DNA from 2 places in the Ancrocorticia sp. genome. Region 1 is predicted to be linked to the other one. Evidence: riboswitches for the same ligand, from Rfam matches in the RefSeq annotation. Region 1 holds a riboswitch; the other holds the start of a gene.
What was found. A riboswitch is a leader RNA that binds a small molecule or an ion and turns the genes downstream of it on or off. The one in region 1 is predicted to bind thiamine pyrophosphate.
Positions count from the first base shown of each region.

Region 2: another riboswitch for thiamine pyrophosphate. It lies ahead of ACTHV6_RS08710 (MFS transporter); the one in region 1 lies ahead of ACTHV6_RS07230 (TenA family protein).

Region 1 is NZ_JBQCZW010000018.1:16,453-26,865, forward strand. Features, by position in the region: gene ACTHV6_RS07200 (TetR/AcrR family transcriptional regulator) at 1-334, opposite strand, end outside; gene ACTHV6_RS07205 (DoxX family protein) at 446-811, shown strand; gene ACTHV6_RS07210 (iron-siderophore ABC transporter substrate-binding protein) at 1,050-2,048, opposite strand; gene ACTHV6_RS07215 (FecCD family ABC transporter permease) at 2,099-3,148, shown strand; gene ACTHV6_RS07220 (FecCD family ABC transporter permease) at 3,145-4,203, shown strand; gene ACTHV6_RS07225 (ABC transporter ATP-binding protein) at 4,312-5,166, shown strand; gene ACTHV6_RS07230 (TenA family protein) at 5,163-5,915, opposite strand; TPP riboswitch at 5,985-6,074, opposite strand; TPP riboswitch at 6,180-6,279, shown strand; gene thiM (hydroxyethylthiazole kinase) at 6,267-7,103, shown strand; gene thiE (thiamine phosphate synthase) at 7,100-7,918, shown strand; gene thiD (bifunctional hydroxymethylpyrimidine kinase/phosphomethylpyrimidine kinase) at 7,915-8,778, shown strand; gene ACTHV6_RS07250 (M3 family metallopeptidase) at 9,006-10,413, shown strand, end outside.
Region 2 is NZ_JBQCZW010000025.1:13,187-19,274, forward strand. Features, by position in the region: gene ACTHV6_RS08695 (ABC transporter permease) at 1-76, opposite strand, end outside; gene ACTHV6_RS08700 (GNAT family N-acetyltransferase) at 76-1,371, opposite strand; gene ACTHV6_RS08705 (glutathione S-transferase C-terminal domain-containing protein) at 1,368-2,465, opposite strand; TPP riboswitch at 3,039-3,133, shown strand; gene ACTHV6_RS08710 (MFS transporter) at 3,123-4,559, shown strand; gene thiM (hydroxyethylthiazole kinase) at 4,556-5,410, shown strand; gene ACTHV6_RS08720 (thiamine phosphate synthase) at 5,407-6,088, shown strand, end outside.

The DNA of each region.
Region 1 (10,413 bases):
CGAATGCACAGACCGTTTCGGAGCGTCGCTCACGTACCAGCTCCACAGCGTAATCTGCGCAAATCGCAGGAATACGCCTAGGATCAGCTTCTGCTTCCCGGAGTCGGGCAGCCAACGCCGTACCGATCTGTGCACCAGCATGCTCCAATGTAGCACGGCGTAACTCCACCGTTGACTGTAGGTGGTAAACGATCGAGGCCGGAGGAACACATGCTTCAGATGCAACTGCGCGTTGCGTAAGAGCCGGCAGGCCACCGCTAGCCACCAGTTCTACGGCAGCATCGAGCAACCGCTCCTTCGTTGCGGCACCATCTGCACGCACACTTCGTTTCATCTCTACCTCCTGAATCAATAGGAGTGTATGCTCAGTTTGAACAAATAGACAAACTAAAGTGATGTACCGGATGCCCCATGTACACGGCAACACCTTCTTAGGAGAAACACCATGCTTATAGCACTCTGGATCGTCAACGTTCTTCTCGCGCTCGCTTTTCTGGGGGCGGGTTCCCTCAAAATCATCCGTGGCAAAGAACAATTACAACAATCGGGCATGGCGTGGACAGAAGACTTCCCCGCCGCCATGATCAAGACGATCGGCACGCTCGAAATCCTTGGGGCTCTTGGGCTCATCCTTCCGTTGGCAACCGACATAGCACCGATCCTTACCCCGATCGCAGCCGTCGGCTTGCTCATCACGATGGCAGGCGCCATCTTCACACATACCCGCCGTCACGAGGCAGCCACACCGCCAATCGCTTTGGCAGTCTTGTCGATCATCAGCGCCGTTCTCGGATTCATCGTGGTGCTCTAAACGCACGTGAAGATAGCCTACCTAGGTGTCAGTCCCACTGTTGGGTCCCATTAGCTGAGCTCCGAGGCTTAGGCAGGGATCATCGTGCGACTAAACCAACGAATATTACGGCACCCACGGACTGCCATTTCGTACACTTCGCGCCTGCACCCGTCGATTCCAGCTCCGAAACCGTCAGAGCTTGAAAACGTTGGGGCAGGCGCGAATGTGCAGGAGTTTCTCGTTCAAAAAGCTAGAGCTACTTGACGGCATCCTCAATCATCGGCGTGAATTCATCGAGTGCATACTCGAGAGCCGCGGGGGTTCCCAGCGAGAAGGCCTGCGAGAGTTCATCGCTGATGACGATGTCCTTACCGTCTTGCACCGCCGGGATCAGGTTCCAGCCGGAATCCTCAGTGATCTCTGTGATATCAAGATAAATCGGGAATCCAACCAGCAAGTCCGCGTCCAGCATGTCCAGCTGCTCCGGAGAGACTGACACGGTCCAACCATTGTCGTTCACCGGAAGCTCGTCAAGGGTTGGGTTTTGCACGAAGCCGAGGTTCTCGAAGAAATCGACTCGCCCGTCATCGACATAGGCGCCCCAGCCTTCGCTTGTGCGAGTGGCCACCGTGACGGTCTTGTCCTGCCACTCTGGGTGAGCTTCCGACGTATCGGCAAACTTCTGGTCCAGCTCGTCCAGTATCTCTTGACCCTGTTCTGGCTGGCCGAGTGCCGTGGAGATCATGTCCATCTGCTGATCGCGAGTGGCCAGCCACGAATCTCCACCCTCTGGTACGCCAACGGTTGTGGCGATCTCGGACAGGCGATCGTAGCGTTCTTGTTCACCCGAGCTACGCACGTCAAGGATCAGGTCCGGCTTAAGGGCTGCGATCGCCTCGTACGAAGGATCTAGCGTGGCGATGATCTCGGGCGATTCATCATAGAGTCCCTCGGACCAAGGCCCCACACCGTCACCCCCGAATTCGAGCCAATCGGAAGCCCCAACTGGCTGAATTCCCAGCGCAAGTGCCGCTTCGGCGTCGCCCCAACCGAGCGCCACCACACGCTCGGGCGCTTTATCAACTTCCACCGTCCCGAACTTTGTTTCAATGCTTGCCGGGAAGGCGCCCTCCGCCCCCTCGCTGGGCGCAGTGGTTTCTGTATCTGTGGAATCGCTGTCCGATGAAGATGAGCACCCTGCCAGTGACAAGGCACAAACAGCAAGAAGCGAAGCTGCGGCGCGGCGTAAACGCATGAGTCGATCCATTCGTAGAACGTTGAGTTAGTTAGTGTATCCTAACTTTTGTGACATTATCGGATACTGCTCATGGAATCAAGAAGGCGGACGGACAACACGTCCCAACCAGCCGCCGCCTCTTTTTCCTTCCCCTCGCGCTAGCCGGCCTTGCCTTGCTGGTCATCCTGAGCATCGCGATTGGCTCCAAGTTCATCCCAGTTCCCCAGATCTTCGACGCCTTGGCGGGTGCCTCCGATGCGAACACAGCCCACATCATCTGGGACCTGCGCATCCCCCGGACCGCCGTTGGCCTCTGCGTGGGTATGGCTCTTGGCGTGGCAGGCGCACTCATCCAAGCTCTCACCCGCAATCCCCTTGCCGATCCGGGGATCCTCGGCGTTAACGCAGGGGCCTCCTTCTTCGTTGCACTGGGCGTTGCCCTGTTCGGGGTCACCACGATCAGCGGACAGGTGTGGCTTGCGTTCGCGGGAGCATTCGTTGTGACGGTGGCCGTGTACTTCATTGGATCGGCGGGGAGAGGGGGCACCGATCCGGCGAAACTCACCCTTGCGGGTGTGGCGCTCAGCGCCGTCCTCAGTGGCCTTGTCACAGCCATGACTCTTCTTGATCCCAAGGCGTTCAATGAGATGCGTTATTGGAACGTGGGAAGCATCGTGGATCGCGGTTGGGACATCCTGCTTCCGGTATTGCCCTTCCTCGTGATCGGTCTTCTTCTAGCCGTCATTGCCGCTTCCTCCCTCAACGCCATCGCGCTAGGAGACGATCTGGCCAAGTCGCTCGGCGCCAACGTTGCCCTTACCCGTGTGATCGTGGTTCTCGCGGTGACGCTCCTAGCGGGCGGCGCCACGGCGGTTGCCGGCCCCATCGGATTCATCGGCCTCATGATCCCCCACATTGCTCGATGGATCGTTGGCCCTGACCAGCGGTGGATTCTCACCTACACCATGATTTTGGCACCCTCGCTCATCCTCGCCTCGGACATCGTGGGACGGATCGTTCAGTGGCCGGGAGAGTACCCCGTTGGGCTGGTCACGTCCTTCATCGGTGCACCCGTCCTCATCCTTCTCGTGCGGCGCAGGAAGGCTAGCGGACTATGACGGCTCCAGCCACTCTAGATTTCGGCTACCGCAGCCTGACGTTCCGCCACTTCGGCATATCCGTTCGCTGGCCACTGCGCAGCGTGATCGTGTGCCTCATCCTGCTGGGTGCAACCATCGCCCTCGCGGCCTGGACCCTGACACTGGGCGATTACCCTCTCACTTTCACCGAAGTATGGGCCGCCCTCACGAATAACCCAGATGCGGGATTCGCCCGGACCGTCGTCGTCGAATGGAGACTACCCCGCGTACTGGCGGCCGCTATATTCGGGGCTGCCCTCGGAGCCGCGGGAGCCATGTTCCAATCACTTACCCGAAATCCCCTAGCCTCCCCTGACATCATCGGTTTCTCCACGGGCGCGTATACCGGCGCTCTCATCGTCATTATCCTGATGGGCGGAACGTATCTGGAACGGGCGGGCGGCGCTCTCATCGGGGGAATTCTCACGGCTGGACTCGTATACATACTCGCCTGGCGCCACGGTGTCCAAGGCTTCCGTCTCATCATTATCGGCATCGCCGTTTCCGCTGTGCTCGGCTCCTTCAACACGTGGCTCATGCAGTCCGCAAACCTCGAAGTAGCCCTGAGTGCCGCCGTGTGGGGCGCCGGCTCGCTCAACGGCATCAACTGGGAACAAGCCTTATGGGGCGGCCTCATTGTTATCCTCCTGCTGGCCGGCGGGGGCGTGCTGGGGCGCGGGCTTCGGCAGCTGGAACTGGGGGATGACGCCGCACGCGCCACCGGTGCGCGCGCCGAACCGGTCCGACTCTCCATCATGGTGATCGGCGTGGCCCTGACGGCAACGGTCACCGCAGCCGCCGGCCCGATCGCCTTTGTTGCCCTCGCCGCCCCGCAAATCGCGCACCGCCTGACCCGGAGCATCGGCATCACTGTGGCGCCCGCCGCCTGCATGGGGGCACTCTTGCTGGTGGTGGCCGATTTGGCTGCTCAGCATCTGCTCTCCACGATGCTGCCCGTTGGTGTGGTCACCGTTGTGATCGGCGGCGGATACCTCGTGTGGCTAATCGTTCAGGAGGCGAGGCGCCGTGTGTAAGCCGCCCACATGCCCCACATGCCCCACATGCCCCACATGCCCCACATGCCCCACATGCCCCAGACGGCCCCCGCAAACATCCGGAATCGTTACCGAAAGGATGCACCCATGACAGTTCCCGCAACAGAACGTCCCTCATCGGCCGGCACGTCGGAAGGTAGTTCGAATTCGGGCAGCTCGGACCGCCTCCACGCCGAAAACGCCACCATCGGCTATGACAAGCGCACCATTTCCCAGAATCTCTCTGTCTCGATCCCGGACGAATCCTTCACGGTGATCGTTGGCCCGAACGCCTGCGGCAAATCCACGCTCCTGCGCGCCCTCAGCCGCCTTCTCCAACCAAGCAACGGCCAGATCGTCCTAGACGGCCGCGATATTCATTCCTACCGAGCAAAAGAAGTGGCGCGCCGCATCGGCCTCCTCCCTCAAAGCTCCATCGCCCCGGATGGCATCACGGTGGCGGACCTCGTGGCGCGCGGGCGATTCCCGTACCAGAAGCTGATTCAGCAGTGGACCGAGGCGGACGAAAAGGCCGTGGCCGAAGCAATGGAAGCCACGGGCGTTAACGGGCTCTCGGGACGGCTGGTAGACGAGCTCTCCGGCGGCCAACGCCAGCGCGTCTGGGTAGCCATGGCGCTCGCCCAGGAAACCGACATCCTCCTCCTAGACGAACCCACCACCTTCCTCGACATCACCTACCAGATCGAGCTCCTCGAACTGCTCACGGACCTCAACCTTGCCGGCCGCACCATCGTGGCCGTCCTCCACGATCTCAATCACGCCGCGCGTTACGCCAGCCACCTCATCGCCATGCGCGACGGCCACATCATGGCCGAAGGCACCCCGCGCACGATCGTCTCCGCAGACCTCGTGGAACGCGTATTTGATCTCAAGTGCCTCGTGGTCCCGGACCCGGCCGTGGGCACTCCGCAGGTTGTTCCGCTGGGTAGGGAACGGCGTTAGTTTTGTAACGACGACGAACCCGCATCCAGCCCCTGCTGCCAGAATTCCTTCTCAAGCCTTGTTGCCGCGCGGAAAACCCGCACTAGTTCGGCGAACCGCCGCGAGCTGATCGCCCCGCCGTCAGAAAGCGCATCAAGGCGTGCGATAGCCGCTGCTGCTCCGGCTTGGAATTCCGCCCCGGCGTATTCCTCGATCCATTCTGCGTAGGGGTGGGCCTCGCCGTCACCGCCCGTACTGCCCGCGCTGCCTCCCGCGCCGCCTACCGCGCCAGCCCTTTCTCCCAACCCAGCCCCATTCGCCCGGAGCACTGGCTCAAGCGCGGTCCCAATCTCCGCGTATCCGATCACGCATGGGGCCAGAGCAATGTGCAGATCCAGCAGATCGCCGGACATCCCGGCGTCCAGCACGTACCGCGTGTAGGCAACGGTGCCCTGCTTTTCCGGAGCCGCGTCCAGCTCCTCCAGAGAAATCCCCCACCGCTCCGTCAGGCGGCGGTGCAGCTTCGTCTCGTCAAGGATGAGTGAGAGCGCATCGCTGGCCTCACGAATGTCCGCGAGCCTCCGGCTCTTGTATGCGGCCAAGGCATTCGCGCGGGCGAACTGAATAAGGAACAGGTAGTCCTGCACGAGGTAGTCTTGAAAGGCCTGGAGCGGCAGCGTTCCTTCCCCAAGCCTCTGCACAAACTCATGGTTGGTGTAGGCCTCCCACTCGGGGGCAATTGCGTCCTTCAGATCGTCAAACAGTGTCATCGCTCGTCCCTTTCACTACGTCTCATAGACACAGGGCGGGAGCGATGCGCGAGTTGGCGATGATGGCACCGCCCGCATCTTTGACATTCCTCCGCGAGTACGAACTCGATCAGGTTCTCGGGTTTCTCTCAGCCCAGATGGGCACCCCGTGTCTGCAGTACGAGTATCGCACACTCAGCTCACCGAGAGTTTTTATTTCGACGACGACGGCGCTCCGCGAACCTACAAAATCACGCTCGCGGCAGGGCGATCCTTGATAGGGTTACACGTGACATGGGGTGCCACGCGAGAGTGCGGGCTGAGAAAACACCCATCGAACCTGATCTGGTTAACTCTAGCGAAGGGATTGTCATGGTTGACCTCAACCTGCATTCTGCTTACAACACATTGCGTACCACCAACCCGCTGATCCAGTGCATCACGAATACCGTTGTGCAACAGTTCAGCGCCAACGTTCTTCTAGCGGCAGGTGCCTCACCGGCGATGCTGGACCATGAAGCTGATGCCGCGCAGTTCGCTCGGATCGCGAATGGCCTGCTCGTGAACTTTGGGACTGCCACTAGCCACCAATTTCTTGGCGCCGATGCCGCCATTGAGGCGTCTCTTGCAGAAGGCCACCCGTGGGTTCTTGACCCGGTGAGCGTTGGGGCAATCGAGTATCGGACGTCGAGGATTCGCCGTGCTGCCGGCATGAATCCCACCGCGATTCGCGGCAACGCCTCCGAGATCGCGGCTCTGGCCGGTGCCGGGCTTGGCGGGCGTGGAGTTGATTCCACCGATGAGGTGGATGCCGTCCTACCTGCCGCCGCCCAGCTGGCGCGTTCCACCGGAGCGGTTGTTGCCATCTCCGGGAAGACCGACGCCGTAGTTGCCCACATCAACGGGACGGACCATGTTGTGCGTGTGCATGGAGGGCACGAGTTGATGCCGCTCGTCATCGGGACCGGGTGCTCGCTTGGTGCGCTCACCGCCGCCTATCTCGCGGGTGCCGATACTGCCTCGGAACGCTTGAATGTCGTTGTTGCCGCCCACGCACACTTCGCCGTTGCCGGGGAGCGTGCTGGCCGCGATGCTCACGGTCCTGGAAGCTATTCTGTGGCCTTTCTGGACGCCCTCCATGCCGTGACGGCAGAGGAACTGGCGGGCGCACGGGTTGAGCTGAGTTCTCTTGAAAGCGTTGCGTCATGATCGCTGCCAGCCCGCGGTTGGCGGGGATTGATGCCCGGCTGTATCTGGTGACGGATACCGCTCAGTGCGAGTCGGCTGGCCGCAGTGTGGCCGAAACTGTATACGAGGCGGTGGCCGGTGGGGCTGGCATCGTTCAGGTGCGCGATAAGGATCTGGATGATGCTGGCTTTTACTCGCTGACGCGAGAGGTTATCGCTGCCGTAGCCGCGGCTATGGGCGGAAGTGGGAGGTACGTACCCGTCGTCGTCAATGATCGGGTGAACGTAGCCCGGCGGCTTCTGGACGAAGGCATCCCCATTCACGTCCATATCGGGCAATCAGACACCACGCCAGCCCGCGTACGGGCGTTGCTCGGGCCGGGGCCTCTCATCGGGCTCTCCGCGTCCAATACGGCCCAGTTCGCGGCCGCGCGGGCGTCCGGGGCGGTGGATCTTCTGGGGATCGGGCCGGTCTACGACACCTCAACCAAGGCCGATGCGCCGGGAGGGCTCGGGGCCGAGCATCTTGGCGAGCTGGTTGCACAAGCCGGGCTGCCCGCGGTTGGCATCGGTGGGATCACACATGATCGTGCGGCGGAAATCAGGGACTGTGGACTCATCGGGATGTGCGTCGTTTCCGCAATCTGCATGGCAGAGGATCCGCGGCGGGCTGCGGCCGAACTGCTTACTGCCTTCGATCCGGGTGGCCTCATTGGTGGAGTTGAACCGGGCAGTGCCGGTGTGGCAAGGGCTGGCGATCCCCTCACTAGTGCGGACCGTGCCGGCGGCAAGGTTTCCGCCGAAGAATCAACGTTGCGGTTAGGCGGGGCGCGATGAACCGGCCACCAATCGCGCTGTCCATCGCGGGGACGGATCCCAGTGGCGGCGCCGGCATCCACGCCGACCTCAAGGCCTTTGCTGCGCGCGGGGCTTTCGGCACCACCGTGATCACGGCCCTCGTTGCCCAAAACACCCACGGCGTTTCTCGGGTGTATCCCATTCACGATGATTTCGTTGCCGATCAGTTTGATGCCGTTCTGGGCGATATGCCCGTGGATGCCACAAAATCTGGCATGCTGGCCTCGCGATCACTCGTGGAGCTGGTGGTTGATCGCCGGCGCTCTGGTTCTCTTGGCTTCTACACGGTTGATCCCGTCATGGTGGCCACGTCGGGGCATCGCCTTTTGGAGGCTTCGGCTGTGGATGCCGTGCGCGAGCTGTTGCTGCCGGTTGCCGATCTGATCACGCCCAACCTGCCGGAGGCGGCTCTCCTGCTTGGGGATGACGTGGCGGAGGCTGCGAGCCCTCCGGAGATGGTGCGGCAGGCCCGCGAGCTTGTGTCCCGCGGAGCCGGCGCCGTGCTCCTTAAGGGTGGGCATGCACCTCAAGGAGACGTTGTGGATGTCCTGGTGACTGGTAGCGGCGAGGTCAGCCAGTTCATTCATCGGCGGGTGGCCACGCCGAACACTCACGGAACGGGATGCACCCTCTCCGCGGCAATCACCGCCGAGGTGGCGAAGCTCCTACACCAAGGCGCGGGCAACGCGCTGGATGCAGGTCTGTTTCACGAAGCGGTGGCAAGCGCACTGGATTATGTGTCCCGAGCGATTGAATCCGCTGCTGAGTGGCGTATAAGCCTCCAGCCTGAAGGGGCTCATGGGCCAGTGGATCATCAGGTTGATCTGCGGCGGGCCTAAGTGGCTAACCATTCCCGCGAGGTGACGGGTTAAGTCACGAGGTGACATGTTGCAACATGTCAACAGCGGCATTAAAGTGTCTCCTCCCCAAGGGATCAACTCGCAGTGTGTGGAGTCCACTCGCAGAAGGGTCTCCTCCCCAAGGGATCGACTCGCCAAGGGGGCCACTCAACCAGCGTGGCTGATTCAAGTTGCGGAGCGCCCAACCCTGCTGTTGACTGAGGTCCATGACATCGACTCTTCGCCCACTGACCCTGCCCGCTCCTGAGGACACCGCTACGTGGCTGCGAGATCGAGCTACAGAGGGACTGGCCCGCGTCCGCCAGATCGCGCAGGAGTTGAAGTCCGCTCCACCCGCTGACGCGCTCGGCGTCTTGCAGGCGTGGAACGCCCTACAGATTGAGCTAAGCAACGTCCAAGCACCCGCGAGCACATTCGCCCAGTTACATTCTGTCGCGGAGGCTCGGGCAATGGGCGATGCAGTGGATCAAGAAACCTCTCAAGTGAGCACTGCGCTGTGGCTGGACGCTGATCTGTACCGCGTATTCGCTGGATTGGACCCTGCCGGTTTGGATGATGATGCCACTCGGCTCTTAGAGCACACATTGCGGGACTTTCGCCGATCTGGCGTGGACAAGGACGAGGAGACGCGGCAACGGCTGGCTGCCATCGACAATGAGATGGTGCGCTTGGGCCAGCAGATCGAGGAAAACACGCGGAACGATGTACGCGAAATAGCCCTGACTCCGGATCGGCTGGTTGGGCTGCCACAGGACTGGATCGATTCCCATCAACCCGGTGCGGACGGCCTCGTCCGAGTGAATACCGAGTACCCAGATCTGGTTCCCTTCTCCACCTACGCCCATGATGATGCTGCGCGCCGCGAACTGAAAACCGCCTCACTCAACCGAGGCTGGCCTGTGAATGACGCCCTCCTGAAGCAGTTGTTCGGCCTGCGCAGCGAGTATGCCCAGATCTTGGGGTACGCCAACTGGGCTGAATACGATGCCGAGGACAAGATGATCGGCTCGGGCGCGGCGATTGGCGAGTTCATTGAGAAGATCTCCGCTTTGGCTCTTCCATCTGCCCAACGGGACTACGCTGTGCTGCTTGAGCGGATGCGTCAGGACAACCCACAGGCTCAGAGCGTCGATACGGCAGATTCCGCCTATTACGCCGAACGTGTCCGCACGGAACAGTACGGCGTTGATTCGCAGGAAGTGCGCCGCTACTTTGATTTCACCAAGGTTCGTGACGGTCTGCTCGAGGTTACTGGCAAACTGTTCGGTCTCACCTATACCCCAGCCGAGGATGCGGTTCTCTGGCACGAGGATGTCACCAGTTATGACGTGCATTTAGGCGAGACATATCTTGGCCGCATCTACCTGGATCTGCACCCCCGGGACGGCAAGTTCTCTCACGCCGCACAGTTTGATCTGACGTCGGGCGTCACCGGCATTCAGGTCGCGGAAGGGGTACTCGGATGCAATCTCGGGCGGGGCCTAATCGAACACGACGATGCCGTCACTCTCTTCCACGAGTTCGGGCATCTGGTGCATCACCTTCTTGGCGGGCAGACCCCATGGGTGGAATTCTCGGGCGTAGCCACCGAATGGGATTTCGTCGAGGCGCCCA
Region 2 (6,088 bases), on a different contig from region 1:
TGGCATCTGGCGCCCCGTCTCGGACTACTGCATCGTGGGGCGCCGTGTCATGCGGCGCAACAAAGTGAACGCTCATCACGGCTCCCTATCCAGCGGTTCGAGGATGCGGTAGGGAATGTCCCATGCAGCGTTGGTACCGTCCGCGCCGGCGCCGTCCAGCCCGATCCACTGCTTTTCGCTCTGTGTCAAAAGCCCGTGGCGCTGGGCGAGCTTGCGCGCGTACCGCCACACATAGGGATAATCGCGAACTGAGGCCGCGCCCCATCCGAACTCGCGCCGAATGCCCTGATCGAACAGGGCAAGAACTGAGAAAAGCTGGATATCCACGAGCGTGGGCTCGGTCCCGGCAACGTAGGCATCCGGGTCCCTCAGTTCGTAATCGAGCACCCCCAACCGTGCGTAGATGAGTCGTGCCAGCGCTTCCTTCTCCTCGTTCGCCGCGCGAGGCAGCCGCCGTCCTGCCTCGATCAGATCCTGCCTGATGGAGGCCTCGGTGTACGGGGCGCCGCCGGTCGGGGCGCCCGCAAGCGCGTCCAACACGTCCTTGGGTGCAAGATCCGCTTCCGTCCGGTCTGCGCGCGTGAGGTGGATCCGGGCGGGATCTTTTTTCGTATCGACGACGGCGAATTCCTCCCCCGCCGTGGTGAGCCTCAACAAGATCTTGATGCTCAGGTGGTCGGGGTCGGTGGGGTTCAGGGCAACGGTGATCGGGGACGGACCCAGGCTCAGAACGCTATCTGGCGAAGCCTGCGGGTCAGTGAGAGACAGTGCGGGCATTGTGTCAGCCCTCCTTGAGGTGAATCGGGATGTTGGTGGTGCGAGCCGAAGTTCGAAGGAATACAGGCGCTGCCCGTGATCTACCACTTTGGTTTCGCGTTCGATCCTGCGATGGAAGCCGTGCTGGTAGTAAAGATTGTGGGCGTGGACCATGTGTGGGGAAGAGTTGATGCTGATCGTTTCTGCACCGTTGGTTCGTGCTTGGTCAATGGCGTGCTCCACCAGCTTGTGGCCGATGCCCCTTCCGCGCCCCGCCCGCGCAACGCCAAGGATGTTAAATGTTGAGGTGCCACGGGCGATCGCTTCGGGATGCGGAGTCAGAACGCCAGCCACAATTCTCCCGGAGGAGCGCTGCTCAACAGCCCAGATGTAGTTGGTTTCTGCCCGCGCGCTAATTGCGTGGAGGCCACGCCTGTACTCCTCGGTGACCCAGCATCCGTGGGTGAAGGCATCCTCAAGCATGTTGCCGAATTCTTCGTATTCGTGTGGCTGAGCCAAACGCAGCACATGATCCGCGTCTAAGGGGACGGGGCGCAACTCCTCGGGGTGGAGCGAGGTGGGGTTCGACGGGGTGGGATTCAACGTGATGCTCATGCTCCAAAGCTCCACAACTCATAAGAGCCACCGCCGCCGGGGCCCGTGTACAGGGGCGAACCCGTAAGGCCCTCGCGCCCAGCCGGCTCCAACCATGCCGCGAGCGATTCTTCCGGTGTGGGCAGGTAGGAGGTTTCTCCGCGGATGACGCCTTTGTTGATGTACTCTCCCGACGGGCCTGGCACAAGGCCGAGGAAGTACTTTTCCCGGTCATCTACTAGGCCGTTCTGGAACAGATCTCGGGCGTAGGCCCACAGGTTGGGGTAGTCGCTGATCTGGATCGAATCGTCCTGACCGAACAGCTCCACGAAGCCTGGGCGGTAGTTGCGCTCGAAGGATGCGAGAGTTTGGAACAGGCGAACATCGGAATCGGTCAGGCGATCGCCGAACAGGTAGCGCCGCGAAGCTAAACGGAAATTGTAATCGGCCAACCGAGCCTCGAAAATGCGCTTGGCGGCGAGCGCCGCATTGTGGCTCTGAGCGAAGATGGCCTTGTAGGTCCCGTTGTTCACATCGTCGAATAGCTGCTGGTTGAGTAGGTCAATTTCTTGGCGCAGATCTGCCTGATAGAGGTCGGGAGCATCTGCCTTGTGAAGTGGCTTCCACGCCGTCTCCAGATCGATGGGGAGAAGGTGGTAATTGTTGGTCACTACCTTTCCCGTGACCGTGTCAATGACGGTTGGGGATGTGCCGCGGCCGGCAAAGGTGGGATCCGTGGCTCGGTAGAAATCGTTGAGGCGGTCGGTTCCGAAACGCTGGACAACATCGCCGTCACTATCGGAGATGCGCCAACCTTGCGAATCCCGCCCGTACAGAAGGACAAATGGGAGCGCCTCTTGCAGGCCAAGCAACCGGGTAACGATGAGCTGGCGCCGTGCCCACCCGCAACCGACGCTTCCTAGCAGGCGGTATCGCCCTGCCTCAACTGGCCATTGGCCATCCTCTTGGCCAAAGCGAGCCGTGAACCAGTTGCGTTGGCGGCGGAACCCGCCATCGGGGGTCTGCTCGGAAACAACTTCTGGCATTTTCGCACTATCGTCTCGGGCCGGAGGATTGAGAAGTTCATATTCAACTGAAGCTTTAAGTGCGGTCATGGGAGTGCTCCTTTGAAGGAATTGGTCTGCTGAATGTGTGAAGAAAGTTTGTGGAGAAGATTTGTGAAGAACGGAAATATGCTGATAGATGCGCTCTCGCGGGGAAAACACTGCGTTTTGGGTATAAGATCCCGCATTTTGGATGCAAGAAAATACGCTCTGCCCTTCGAGGCTGCGTGGGAAAGCTGCGTGTGAGGGCGGCAGTGGCTTCGGCTAAGGCAGCAGGATGAGTTTTAGTGAAGCTGGCGGTATGGGTGTGCCGACAAACGGTCTGCAGGAGCCCGTTGCGAACTGACCTCGGGATACGTGATCAGATGGTACGGGCGCTGCTCACCGTGTTGCGGTTGGCCAGAGAAAAGGCTTCGTTGAAAACTCTGTGCCTAGCGACAACACATTCGACAACAGAAGGCCGCACGGGTGAAGTAGAGGTTCGTGGTGAGCTGCTGATTGTGCATGTGCTCGCCCCTCTCATGTGTGATCTGTAATCGAACACCTTTAGCATATGGGGGTAATAGGTTTATGTCTAATGCATGTTCACATCGTGAGAATGCAAGGCGCGGGATGCCATACTTGAACGTGGACACGGGGTGCTCCAACCGGAGCTGAGACTAAACCCGTGGAACCTGATCTGGTTCATACTAGCGAAGGGATTGTCCAGTGAATCAACGCGCTTCAATATCTGCTGCGCCCGCCATGGACGGCACATCACAAGCATCAGCGCCCGCACAACCTCCTGCCTCTACAGCCGCCATGCCCAAGGCCGGGCGTGCAGCCCTGCGCGCGGGTGTCGTAGGAAATTGGATAGACAACGTCCACATGTTCCTTCCACTCACCGCACTAGCTCCGGCGATGGCGGTGCTCGCTGGGCCGGGGGCTGCGGCCGCCACGGGCGCGATCGTCGTGATCGCAATGATGCTCGGACGCCCCTTGGGAGGCGTGATCTTTGGGCGGATCTCGGACAAGCTGGGCCGCACCCGCACCACGAAGATTGCCATCACAGGGACGGCGCTGTGCGCGCTGCTCATCGCGGTGATGCCCACCTACGAGCTTCTCGGCGGAGGAACCATTGCGGCAATTCTGGCCCTGCGGTTCATCGGGGGAATCTTCATCGCAGGAGAATACTCCGCCGCCATTCCATTGGCTATGGAGTGGTCCTCCCCTCGTAAGCGCGGCTTCATGAGCGGGCTCATCCTCTCGATGGCGCCGTGGGCACAGGCCTCCATTGCATTCGCCGTCGCGTGGCTGCTGGCGCTCATGGGGCCCGATGCCTATGCGGCATGGGGATGGCGCATCCTCTTCGTGATCGGTGCGCTGCTTTCGGTTGGGATGCTCATCTACTATCGTTCTCGGGTCACGGATGCCCCGATTTTCCACCGCGAGCGCTCTGCCACGGCTCGGCCAAAGGCGAGTGTCAAGGACGTGGTACTGGGGCGCTGGTCTAGGTCATTCTGGCAGGCGTTCATCATCATGACCGGCCTCTTTTTCCTCACCCAAACCACGGTTGTCATGATGACGGCGGAACTCGGCGAAGAGACAGGGCTGACCTCGGGTGAAGTCTCTGTGGCCATGGGAATTGCCTCGATCAATCAGGCGATCTTCATGATTCTCGCCGGCCATATTTCCACCAGAATCGGCCGGCGGAACCTCTTCATCATCTGGGGCACAGTGGCGCTGATCGCCGGGCCGGGCATCTGGTGGGCGGCCTCCGAATCCACCACTCTGGCTCAAGCAGCACTGTGCGCCTCGCTGCTGCAGGTGGCAACTGTGGCGGCCTACGGTCCCATCTCCGCCTACCTTTCCGAGAGATTCCCTACCGAGGTGCGCTCCACCGGGTACGGGATCGTCTACAGCTGGTCACTCATCATCCCCTCGCTTTACCCCTTCTATCTGCCCACGTTGCAGGAATGGTTCGGGCCCTACGCGGCGATCATGGGATTAATCGTTGTGGGCGCCGGCCTCGTGATTCTCGGGGCGGCACTGGGCCCCGCCCTCAGCAGGCGTGATATCTCCCGCGATCTCGATGAGGTTGCCTCAGTTGTCGACGGGGTGCCATTAGATGGCGGCGCACCAACTGGCGAAGGCAACGATCGATGAACGGCACGGGCGCGGCACTGCCAGGCACGGACCTGGCACGGGACACAGATTTCGCTGCGGCGGCACCCGCAATTGCGGCAGTGCGGCGGGGCCAACCCCTCGTGCACTGCATCACGGCAACGGTATCCATGAATTTCGTTGCCAACGGGTTACTTGCCGCCGGTGCCCGCCCCATGATGACCGAGACCGTCCAGGAAGCACCGGTCATCACGGGGATTGCGGATTGTTTGCTAGTCAATGTGGGCACCCTGTCCACTGACGCCATGGAGGGCATTCGTCCGACGGTTCGCCAGCGGATATCGGACGGCCAACCGTGGGTTTTGGATCCCACCGCAATAGGCAGAGCGCCGGTGCGCACGCCTCTGGCGCGAGACCTGCTGGATTCCCATCCCGCCGTTGTCCGGGGAAATGCCTCGGAAATTCTTGCTCTCACGGGAGGGAAAGGAGGGCGTGGCGCCGATTCTGCGGAAGGCTCCGGCGCCGCGCTCGCGGCCGCCCGGCAGGTATCCGCACGCACTGGAGGCGCCGTGGCGGTATCGGGCAGCACCGATCTGATCGTCGGGCCGAATAACACCACCCGCACAATCACACGGGGCCATCCACTCCTCACGCGGGTCACGGGCACCGGATGCCTCCTAGGCGCCATGACCGCTGCCTGCATGGCCGCGTGCGACGACCTGTTCGAAGCCGCATCGGCCGCCACACTCTGGATGAATATCGCGGGAGAACTCGCGGCCTCCAGAGCCCCGCGGCCCGGATCGTTTCGGATTGCACTGCTCGATGCTCTAGACGAAGTAGGCGAGGTAGCCGATCACATGGAACGCAACGCACAACATGAGGAGAAATCATGAGGACAACAGGGCCGCTCGATGTGCGGTGTTACCTAGTCACATCAGGAACCGATTCACGCACCGTCGGCGTTGCGGCAGAGGCCGCCGCGGGTGGTGCAGGGATCATTCAAGTCCGCGCCAAGGATCTGAGCACCTCCGCGTTGCTCCAGTTTTCCGGCGCCGTGGCCGATGCCGTCCAACGCGCGAACCCGCACACCGCCGTGGTGATCGATGATCGGACAGACGTTGCCTTCGCCGCGGTACGCGCCGGCCATGCAGTGGCCGGGGTGCACCTCGGCCAAGATGATCTGCCAGTACCTGACGCCAGAGCAATGCTCGGACCGGACGCGATCATCGGCCTGACCACCGGCACCCTTCAAACAGTTCAGGCGGCCGATGCGACTCTGGTTGATTACCTTGGCGCCGGCCCATTCAGACCCACACCAACGAAAGATCCCGGCCGCCCGCCACTCGGCCTAGCCAGCTACCCGGAATTCGTAGCTGCCACAACGATTCCTGTGGTGGCCATTGGCGATGTCACGCCAGCGGACGTTGCCGATCTTGCCGCCACCGGCGTTGCCGGGGTGGCGTTCGTCCGGGCCATCATGGCGTCGGATCATCCACGCGCCACGGTGAGCCAGATTCTTGGATCGTTCGCGGCTGCCCAGACTGCCCTAGCTGCCCAGACTGCCCAACCGG